Linked DNA regions of Antarctobacter heliothermus. The protein of the gene in region 1 binds, or shares a complex with, the protein of each later gene. Links are inferred from orthologs where the notes say so. Each region holds a gene or a part of one and is shown on either strand. Other genes may lie near its edges.

The links. The genes of interacting proteins can lie anywhere in the genome.
Region 2: the proteins of ANTHELSMS3_RS09910 (region 1) and tldD are in contact, whole or in part, in a solved structure (PDB 5NJ9), measured with the Escherichia coli proteins. The link is inferred for Antarctobacter heliothermus from one-to-one orthologs.

Annotation. Positions count from the first base shown.
Region 1 is NZ_CP022540.1:2,087,971-2,093,002, forward strand. Bases 1,196-4,162 are described here. They hold ANTHELSMS3_RS09910 (TldD/PmbA family protein), read right to left. Parts: upstream 3,368-4,162; coding sequence 2,024-3,367; downstream 1,196-2,023. Other genes in these bases: ANTHELSMS3_RS09905 (3'(2'),5'-bisphosphate nucleotidase CysQ), read right to left, coding at 1,264-2,037; ANTHELSMS3_RS09915 (phosphodiester glycosidase family protein), read right to left, coding at 3,446-4,162. Outside these bases: ANTHELSMS3_RS09895 (3-deoxy-D-manno-octulosonic acid transferase), read right to left, coding at 1-850; ANTHELSMS3_RS09900 (DUF4170 domain-containing protein), read right to left, coding at 855-1,094; more of ANTHELSMS3_RS09915, read right to left, coding at 4,163-4,195; 30S ribosome-binding factor RbfA, read right to left, coding at 4,204-4,599; dapB (4-hydroxy-tetrahydrodipicolinate reductase), read left to right, coding at 4,711-5,032.
Region 2 is NZ_CP022540.1:4,567,291-4,571,300, forward strand. What follows is about bases 1,033-4,010. They hold tldD (metalloprotease TldD), read right to left. Parts: upstream 3,244-4,010; coding sequence 1,822-3,243; downstream 1,033-1,821. Other genes in these bases: dprA (DNA-processing protein DprA), read right to left, coding at 1,033-1,540; coxB (cytochrome c oxidase subunit II), read left to right, coding at 3,423-4,010. In the rest of the region: ANTHELSMS3_RS21705 (hypothetical protein), read left to right, coding at 1-334; more of dprA, read right to left, coding at 341-1,032. UniProt on the Escherichia coli protein: Metalloprotease involved in CcdA degradation. Suppresses the inhibitory activity of the carbon storage regulator (CsrA).

The DNA of each region.
Region 1 (5,032 bases):
GCCCGCCGGCCAGCAGCACTTGGGTGTTTTCATCCGGCATGTCGCCGTTTTCCCAATCACAGACGCGCATCTGTTCGCTGCGCAGAAGACGGCTGATATGTCTGGCGGCCTCGGCGTCGGCGGGTGACACGATCAGCAGCATCCGGTGGGCTAGCCGGCTGGCCTGACGGTGGGCGTACAGGATGTCGCTGGCCTCTTCGGCGCGCAGCCGTGCGGCCAGCCAGATCGGGCGGCCGGCGATAAGCGCGGCGATTTCCTCGTGCAGGCCGTCGGGGCAGTCCAGCGGGGCCTCGGTGTCCAGAAAGGCGGTGGCGTCGTGAACACGGTCCGTCTCGACCCCAAGCCTGCGCACCCGGCGGCTGGCTGCGGCGCCATTGGTGTATAGGCTGTTGAACAGCGCCAGCGTCGCGGGGGCCGGATCGGGCAGCCAGCGCGGGGCATCGACCGGAAAGGGGGCGTCCTCGAGGGCGAGGGCAATCAGGTGGCATCCGGCTTCGGACAGCGTGGCCAGCAATCCGGGTCGCAGCGCCTGACCGGTCCAAAGCGCCACATCCGGCTGTCGCCGGCGCATGTTGCGCAGGTCGTCGCCGGACAGGTCCCGCGGCAAGGGAACGGTTGTGATCCCCGGCCGGTCTGGCACACTCCCGCTGAGCCAGACCGACACTTCAGGACGCTGCGCAACGAGCCGCGCGGCGAGGCTGGCGAGCGCACGGCCCTGTTCCGTGTCCTCGGCGAACCCCCAGACCAAAGCTCCGTCCGGCCGGTCGGGCCAATCTCGGGCCACACCCGCGGCGGAAGCGCTGCGCGCATAGGTCAGGTAGGCCGACAGGCTGAGCGCGCGGCGGGTCATGGGGTCAGCCCAGTTCCTCGGTCGAGGAAGCCTCTTCGCCCTCTTGGCGCAGGCGATGCAGATGGGCGATGAAATAGCGCATGTGGGCGTTGTCGACGGTGCGCTGCGCCTCTGCCTTCCAGGCGTTGTAGGCCTCTTGGTAGTTCGGAAAGATGCCGACGACATGCAGATCGTTGACGTCCTTGAAGACGGTTTTTGTCGGGTCGACGAGTTCACCGCCGAAGACGAGGTGCAGGCGTTGCATGGGGCGTGGTCCTTGTGGTTGTGGCGTTCCGCGCGAGCCTAGCGATGGCGGGCGGTGGGTCAAGGCGGGGTCGGGTGGCTGTAGTGGGTGGGGAGGGGGCGCTGCCCCCACCGCCCGTTCGGGCGGCCCCCCGGGATATTTTTGGACAGAAGAAACATGGTCGGGGATGTCAGGGAAGACGGTTCAGCAGTGCTGCGTGCAGGCGGGGGTTTGCAGCGACCAGCCCGTCGGCCTGGGGGTGGGCCGCGTTAAACCGCAGGGGAGCGCCGCGCCGGTCGGTGATCGTTGCGCCTGCCTCTGACAGGATCAGCGCGCCAGCAGCGATGTCCCATTCCCAGGTTGGTCGGAAGGTGAACATGGCGTCGTAGCGGCCCTCGGCCACCAGGCTCTGACGGTAGGAGAGCGAAGGCCTGAAGCTGCGGCGCATGTCCGGGATGCCCCCGGGCCACCATTCCGGATTGAGGCTGGCGCGGGTGGCCAGCACTTGTGCCGCCTCGGGCGTCGTGACGGTGTCTGCGGAGATGGATTGGTCGTTCAGGAAGGCACCGCCGCCAAGGCGCGCGGAATAGAGTTTGTCCATCATTGGCAGGTAGATGACGGCAGCGGTGGTCCGGCCATCTTCAACCACGGCAAGCGCATGGGCCCAGGTCTTGTCGCCTTCTATGAAAGAGCGGGTGCCGTCGATCGGGTCGACGATAAAGACCCGTTTCGCCGAGAGGCGCGCGGTGTCGTCAGGAGTTTCCTCGCTGAACCATGCATAGTGGGGCCGCGCGTCGCGCAATACCTGCGTCAGGTGGGTATTGACCGCCAAGTCGGCCTTGGTCACCGGACTGTCGTCTGCTGCCTTGAACTGAACATCCAGAGGGCCGCCGACAAAACTGCGGGCAATGTCGCCCGCCTGCCGTGCGGCGTCGATCAGCAGCGCGAGGTCATTCGCCGGCAAGGGTCAACCCTTCGACCAGCAGCGAGGGCACCACACGGCTGAGCCAGGGCCGGGCATCATTGGCGGGGATCAGGCTGCGCAGCATCTCGCGCAGGTTGCCGGCGATGGTGACACCAGACACCGGGTAGGCGGGCTCGCCATTCTCAACCCAGAACCCGGCGGCACCGCGCGAATAGTCGCCGGTGTTGGGGTTGATTGTGCTGCCGATCATCGATGTGACCAGAAGTCCGTTGCCCATCTGGCGCATCAGGTCTGCGTGGCTGTGATCGCCTTGGGTCAGTTCCAGGTTCCATGCGGTAGGAGAGACCGAGGCCCCGCCGCGCGCAGCGTTGGCGGTGCTGTCCATGCCCAGCTTGCGCGCATTGGCGAGGTCCAGCGTCCAGCCGGTCAGCACCCCATTGTCCACCATGGCGCGGCGGCGGGTCGGCAGACCTTCGGCGTCGAAGATGCGTGAGCCACTGATCCGGGGGCGGTGCGGATCCTCAAGCAGGCTGATGCCGTCGGGCAGCACTTGCTGTCCCAGGGCCTCGCGCAACCAGGATTGGCCGCGCGCCACCTGAGCGCCGTTGGCCGCCGCGACCAGATGGCCGATCAGCGAGGACGAAATGCGTTCATCGAAGAGCACGGGATAGGCGCCGGTTTTCGGTTTGCGCGGATTGAGACGTTCCAGCGTGCGGGCGGCGGCGGTTTCGCCAATCTCCTCGGCGCTGCGCAGGTCGGACTGGTAGACACGGCTGTCCCCGTCATGATCGCGTTCCATCCCCAGACCCTCGCCTGCGATGGCCACGCAGTACAGGCTACGTGAGGTGCGCGCGTAGCTGCCGGAAAAGCCATTGGTAGCGGCCAGGGCGATGCGCTGGGCGTTGTACTGTGCGGCGGCGGAATCGATGCGGGTGATGCCTTGGGTTGCCAGGGCTGCAGCTTCGGCCCGGCGGGCGTCGTCTTCCAGTTCGGCGGGGGCCGGTTCATTCGATGGGTCGCACAGGTCAAGCGGTGTGGCATCGCGGTCAGTCGCCAATTGATCCGGGTCGGCAAGGCCAATGTAGGGGTCTTCGGGGGCCTCGCGCGCCATGGCGACGGCGCGAGTTGCCATTTCCGTCATCGCGTCGGGGCGGATGTCAGAGCCCGAGATGCTGGCGCTGCGCTGGCCCAGAAAGACCCGCAGGCTGAGGTCGCGGTATTCTGCCCGTTCGGCCTGTTCCAGCGTGCCGCCGCGCACGTCGATCGCCTGTGCCGTTGCTTCGACCGCCAAGGCATCAGCCGCGTCGGCCCCCGCCTTGCGGGCGGCATCCAGAAGGGCGGCGGCGAGGTCTTGGGGCGTGTCGGACATGGTGGCCTCTGCGTGGTTCGGTTGGGGACCGAGGTAAGCCTGTCGGCCACAAGAGGCAAGGCCGGGGCGTGCGGGACCCTATCGGGCTGGAACGGTGACCGCCACAATCGGCCCCATCCGCCGTCCCAGATCGGCGCGCCCGACCTGCGGCGCATAGAGGCGTGAGATGTTGCCGTCCAGAAACAGCGCGTTGGGCACCTTCAAAACGTCGCGGAACAGGCGCGCGAATTCGTGAAAGGTGACGGTGTTCTGCGAGATCGCAAAAAACGTACGACGTCCGTCAGCGGAGGTGCCGACACCATTGCGGATGTAGCGCGAGGTGCTGTCTGGCAAAAAACGCGGGTGCAGCGCGCCGTCGATCACCAGCATCGGCCCGGACTGCGTGGCAAAGCGGCACTGCGGTTGGCGGGTCAGGAAATCGCGTGTCTCATACACCCGCGCCCAGTCTTTGCCGATGCAGAAGATGCCGTTGGGCAGCAGGCCAAAATTGCCGGGGCCGGGGGACGAGATCACCCGCATGTCTTCGCGCCCGTCCTCAACGTACAGCCCGACAGGCGAGCGGTCCTCGTGGTACATGCCTGCGTTCATCGCGAACTCAAGGTCGCGCCCGTCACGCGCCAGTTCGGTCTTCAGCGTGCTGAAATGGCCGTAGGGTGTGCCGGAGCTGTCCGACCTGAACAGGCGCATGTCTTCTTCGGTCGCGTCCACTTCGCAGACGATGTAGCGATTGCCGTCGTGATCCAGCGGCTGACAGCCGACGGCACCGGCCTGTGGTGCGCTGGCCAGAGTGGTGATCAAGAGGGCCAGACCAGACAAGAGATGGCGCATCGGCACGGTCAGCTGTCGATATCGCGCTTGACGGCTTCGTCGCCCAGCAGGCGGCGGGTTTCGTCAAGGCGGTCAAAGGTGTCATCCAGCCGAAAGCGCAGTTCCGGTGAATATTTCAGCGTCATGTTGCGGGTGACCGCGCGGCGCAATTCGCCCTTGTTGCGTTCCAGCAGGTCAAACATGTCGGCCTGATTCTCGCCGCCCAGTGGCACCACAAAGGCGGTCGCCACCTTGAGGTCGGGGGACACCCGCACCTCCCCCACGGTGATAGAGAGCCGGTTGAGGTCCGGATCGTGAATGTCACCGCGCTGGAGCACCTCGGAGAGGGCTCGGCGGATCAGCTCTGCCACCCGAAGCTGGCGTTGGCTGGGCCCGGAGGCGTCTTGGAATCTGTTGCGTGCCATGACCCAGACTTAGGCCCGCTGTGGCGGTTTGCCAAGCGGTTCGCGGAGGGCGTGCATTTGTCGGCGCGGGGCGCTAACAGGGGCAAGGCGTTTGTGGCAAGGAGCGGGACAATGGAGGATTACGGTGTTGTGGTGACCGGCGTGTCGGGCCGGATGGGTCAGATGCTGGCGCGGCAGGTGGTGGCGCATGAGCGGCTGCACCTGTGCGGCGCGCTGGAACGGACGGGCCATCCGTGGGTCGGGCAGGATTTGGGCCTTGCCATGGGCGGCGCGGCGCTGGGCGTGATGGTATCCGACGACCCGCTGGAGGCCTTTGCCCGCGCCCATGCGGTGATCGATTTTACCGTACCTGCGGCAACGGTGGCCTTTGCCGAACTGGCCGCCCAGGCGCGGGTGGTGCATGTGATTGGCACCACGGGGTTGAGTGACGATG
Region 2 (4,010 bases), 2.5 Mb from region 1 along the record:
TCACCTGATGGATGCAATGCGGCCCCACGCCGAGTGGATCCTTGGCGCGCCGGTGTCCTTTGATGTGTCCGTCCTGCGGGTCGATGGCGACGTGGCTTTTGCTAGCCTGCATCCGATGCGGCCCGGCGGGCGCGAGATCACTGCCGGCGACATCCCGCAACGCCCTGGCTGGGACAATCCATTCGACTGGGGCGGTACCAATATACAGGCGCTTTACCAGCGATCCGGCAACACATGGGTTGCGGTGCATCATGCGACGGGCGCCACCGATGTCTGGTGGGCGGATCCCCAGTTCTGCCCGACATGGGGCACGGTGATCCCCGAGGTCTGCTGACCCTGGTTAGTTGCGCGGCACAAGTGATAACAACCCTCCGGGCTGGCGCTTGATCTGCCCGTCAAGTTCCAGATCGGTCAAGGCGGGCGACACCTTTCCGGCGGATGCGCCCAGATCCCGGATCAGTTGATCCTCGGCCAGGGGTGACGGCCCCAGCCGTTCAAGGATGCTCTGGTGCAAGGCAGCCGTTTCACGCAGCTTGCCCTTGGCTGAGGATTTAACCTGCCTTGCAGGGGGAGAAACGGATGGCACGGGGTCCGGCTCGGAGAGGTCAAATTGTGCCTGTTGAACCGCCGTCGAGGTGGCCTCAGCCGGGGGCAGCGCCTCAAGGATGTCTTCGACGTTGCGGATCAATCGCGCGCCGTCGCGGATCAGGAGATTGCACCCGCTGGCGCGCGCATCCATCGGATGGCCGGGCACGGCCAGCACCTCACGTCCCTGATCCAGCGCGGTGCGCGCAGTGATCAATGAGCCAGACTTGGCCGCGGCCTCAACAACCACGACCCCCCGCGACAGGCCGGAAACGATACGGTTGCGGGTAGGAAAGTGGCGTGCGACAGGCTGCATTCCGATGGGCTGCTCGCTGACACGGGCGCCGCCGTTGGCGGCTATGTCCTCGGCCAGTTTGGTGTTCTCCGAGGGGTAGAGCACGTCCACCCCGCCCGCCATGACTGCGATTGTTCCGGTCGGCAGCGCGCCCAAATGTGCGACCGTATCGATGCCGCGCGCCAATCCCGAGACAACCACATGGCCAGCAGCCCCTAGCCCTTCGGCCAGACGGCGGCCCATGCGTGTTCCCAGTGACGATGCGCTGCGTGCACCTACCAGCGCCACCTTGGCGCGGCGCAAGACGGTGCGATCCCCAACACCCCAGAGGATCGGGGGCGCATCAGAAATCTCTGCAAGCTCCTCCGGGTAATCAGACTCTCCACGGCAGACCATCCAAGCGCCAATACGTTGACCGGCGGCCAATTCCGCCTCAACCACACCCAGAGGACAGGATTCATAGCGGTCAACGCCAGCGGCCCGTGCGACACCGGGCAGCGCATCAAGCGCAGCCTCGGCACTGCCGTGTTCGGCGAGCAATCGCCAGAAGGTCGTCGGCCCGACGCGGCGCGAGCGCAAGAGACGGAGCCAAGCCACACGATGATCTTCCGTGGTGGGTGGGAGTGGGGGGTGAGTGGAAGAGTGAGTTTCGTCGCGCATCCTGACCCCGTCGTCTTGCTTAACGAGTCATAGCGGCAGGCTGGTTAACGGCAGGTAAATCGCGGCTCGAAATCCATGACTGCAAGGTCCAACCCACCGAATTATCCGAAAAACAGGTGAAAAGGCTGGCGCCTTGCAAAAACCGCCACACTACCCGCCGTCAAATCGCCGGTATGCACCGGCCTCAACCTGAGCGCCGAGTCGCCTCCGAAAGATTGTCGGGCTTTGATGGCGAACGCATATACGCCGCGCCAAAACCCTGAAACGGCCCAACCGGACCGTCAGGCCTGCGCGCCGCCCACGGTCAGGCCGCCGATCATGACCGTGGGCTGGCCTACACCAACCGGCACCCACTGGCCTTGCTTGCCGCAGTTTCCCATACCCGGATCAAGAGCCATATCGTTACCCAGTGCCCGGATTTGATTGAGCGCAGTCGCGCCGTCGCCGATCAGCGTGGCGCCCTTTACCGGCGCGCCAACCTTGCCGTCCTTGACCCGGTAGGCTTCTGTACAGCTGAATACGAACTTGCCGTTGGTAATGTCCACCTGACCGCCACCAAAGCCCACGGCCCAGATCCCGTCCTTGAGATCCGCGACAATATCCGCCGAATCGGCATCGCCGCCCAGCATGTAGGTATTAGTCATGCGCGGCATCGGAATATGGGCAAAGCTTTGTCTCCGTCCATTTCCCGTGGGCTGAACGCCCATCAAGCGAGCGTTCTGGCGGTCCTGCATATATCCCACCAACACGCCGTCCTCGATCAATACGTTCTTGCCAGAGGGCGTGCCCTCATCGTCGATAGTGATCGAACCGCGACGGTCGGGAATCGTGCCGTCATCCAGAACCGTGACACCTTTGGCCGCAACCCGCTGCCCCATCAGACCGGCAAAGGCCGAAGATCCCTTGCGGTTGAAATCGCCCTCTAGCCCGTGGCCGATCGCCTCGTGCAGCAGAATACCGGGCCAGCCGGGGCCAAGCACTATGTCCATGGCCCCTGCCGGGGCCGGTTCTGCCGTCAGATTCACCAGCGCGATGCGCAGCGCTTCGCGGGCCTTAGACTGCCAGTCCTGCGGGGCCAGCAATCCTTCGAGAGAGACCCTTCCGCCACCACCCGCAGTCCCGGACTCGCGGCGACCGTTGTGTTCGACGATGACTGAGACATTGACCCGGGTCATGGGGCGCGTGTCGCTGACCAGCGTGCCGTCGGCCCGCAGGATCGAAACCTCCTGCAAGGACGCCGCGATGGTTGCCGTAACTTGCACAACGCGCGGGTCCAGATCACGGGTATAGGCGTCGATCTCGCGCAGCACCTCCAGCTTGACCGGGAAACTGGCGCCGTCGATGGGGTCAGAATCGGTATAGAGCGTGCGGTTGGTGCCCGCCGGAGGCGGCGACATGACCCCGCCGCCGTCACCGATCGCCAGGCGCGCCGTATCCACCGCACGTTTCAGCGCATTCGCGCTGATTTCGGTCGCATGGGCATAGCCTGCCACCTCGCCTCGCACCGCACGCAGGCCGAATCCCTCGGACGAATCATAGCTGGCAGTTTTGACCCGCCCGTCGTCCAGCACCAATGATTCCGAGCGGGACCGTTCCAGAAACAGCTCGCCGTCCTCGGCACCGTTCAGTGCCGTACGCACCAGTTTGGTGGTATCCTCAAGGTCCAGATGGGTCTCGAACGGGCGAAAGGCAGAGGGGGTCATGTGCGTCTCCGGCTTGATCTGGATCAAAAAAGCGGCGGTTTGCCGCAAGGGCCGAGCTTTCCCGGCATACCGGAATATGATTTTAAGCAGGGCAGAACGCAATGGGAGGTGCGTGGACCATTCGGGTCCGCCGCCGTGGCCCTCCCGTGGACCACACTCGCAACCGATCAGGGTGAGACATGCAACGCAAATCGATGCTTCTGGGCCTTTTGAGTGCCTTCCTTGCTGCGCCGGCACTGGCGCAAGACCTTCCTGTGCTGGGCAAACCGCACGCCGGCGGAATGGGCTTTCAGCCCGCCGCGACCGAACTGGCCGCCGATCTTCAATGGCTGGACGGCATGGTGCTGGTGATCATCACCATCATCACCCTCTTCGTGACTGGTCTGCTGGCCTACGCCGCCGTCCGCTTCAACCGAAAGGCCAACCCAGTCCCCAAGGCCTTTACCCACAACTCGCCGCTTGAAGTGGCGTGGACCATTGGCCCGATTGTCATTCTGGTCTTTATCGGTGCCTTTTCGCTGCCGGTGCTGTTCAAGCAGCAGGAAATCCCTGAGGGCGACATCACTATCAAGGTGACCGGCTATCAGTGGTACTGGGGCTATGAATATGTCGGCACCGATCTGGCCTATGACGCCTACATGATCGGTTCCCCCGCCACTGGCGGTGACAACCGCATGTCCGCCGGGGTCGAAGAACAACTGGTCGATGCCGGTTATGACAAGAGCGACTTTTTGCTGGCCACCGATACCGCCATCGTCCTGCCCGTT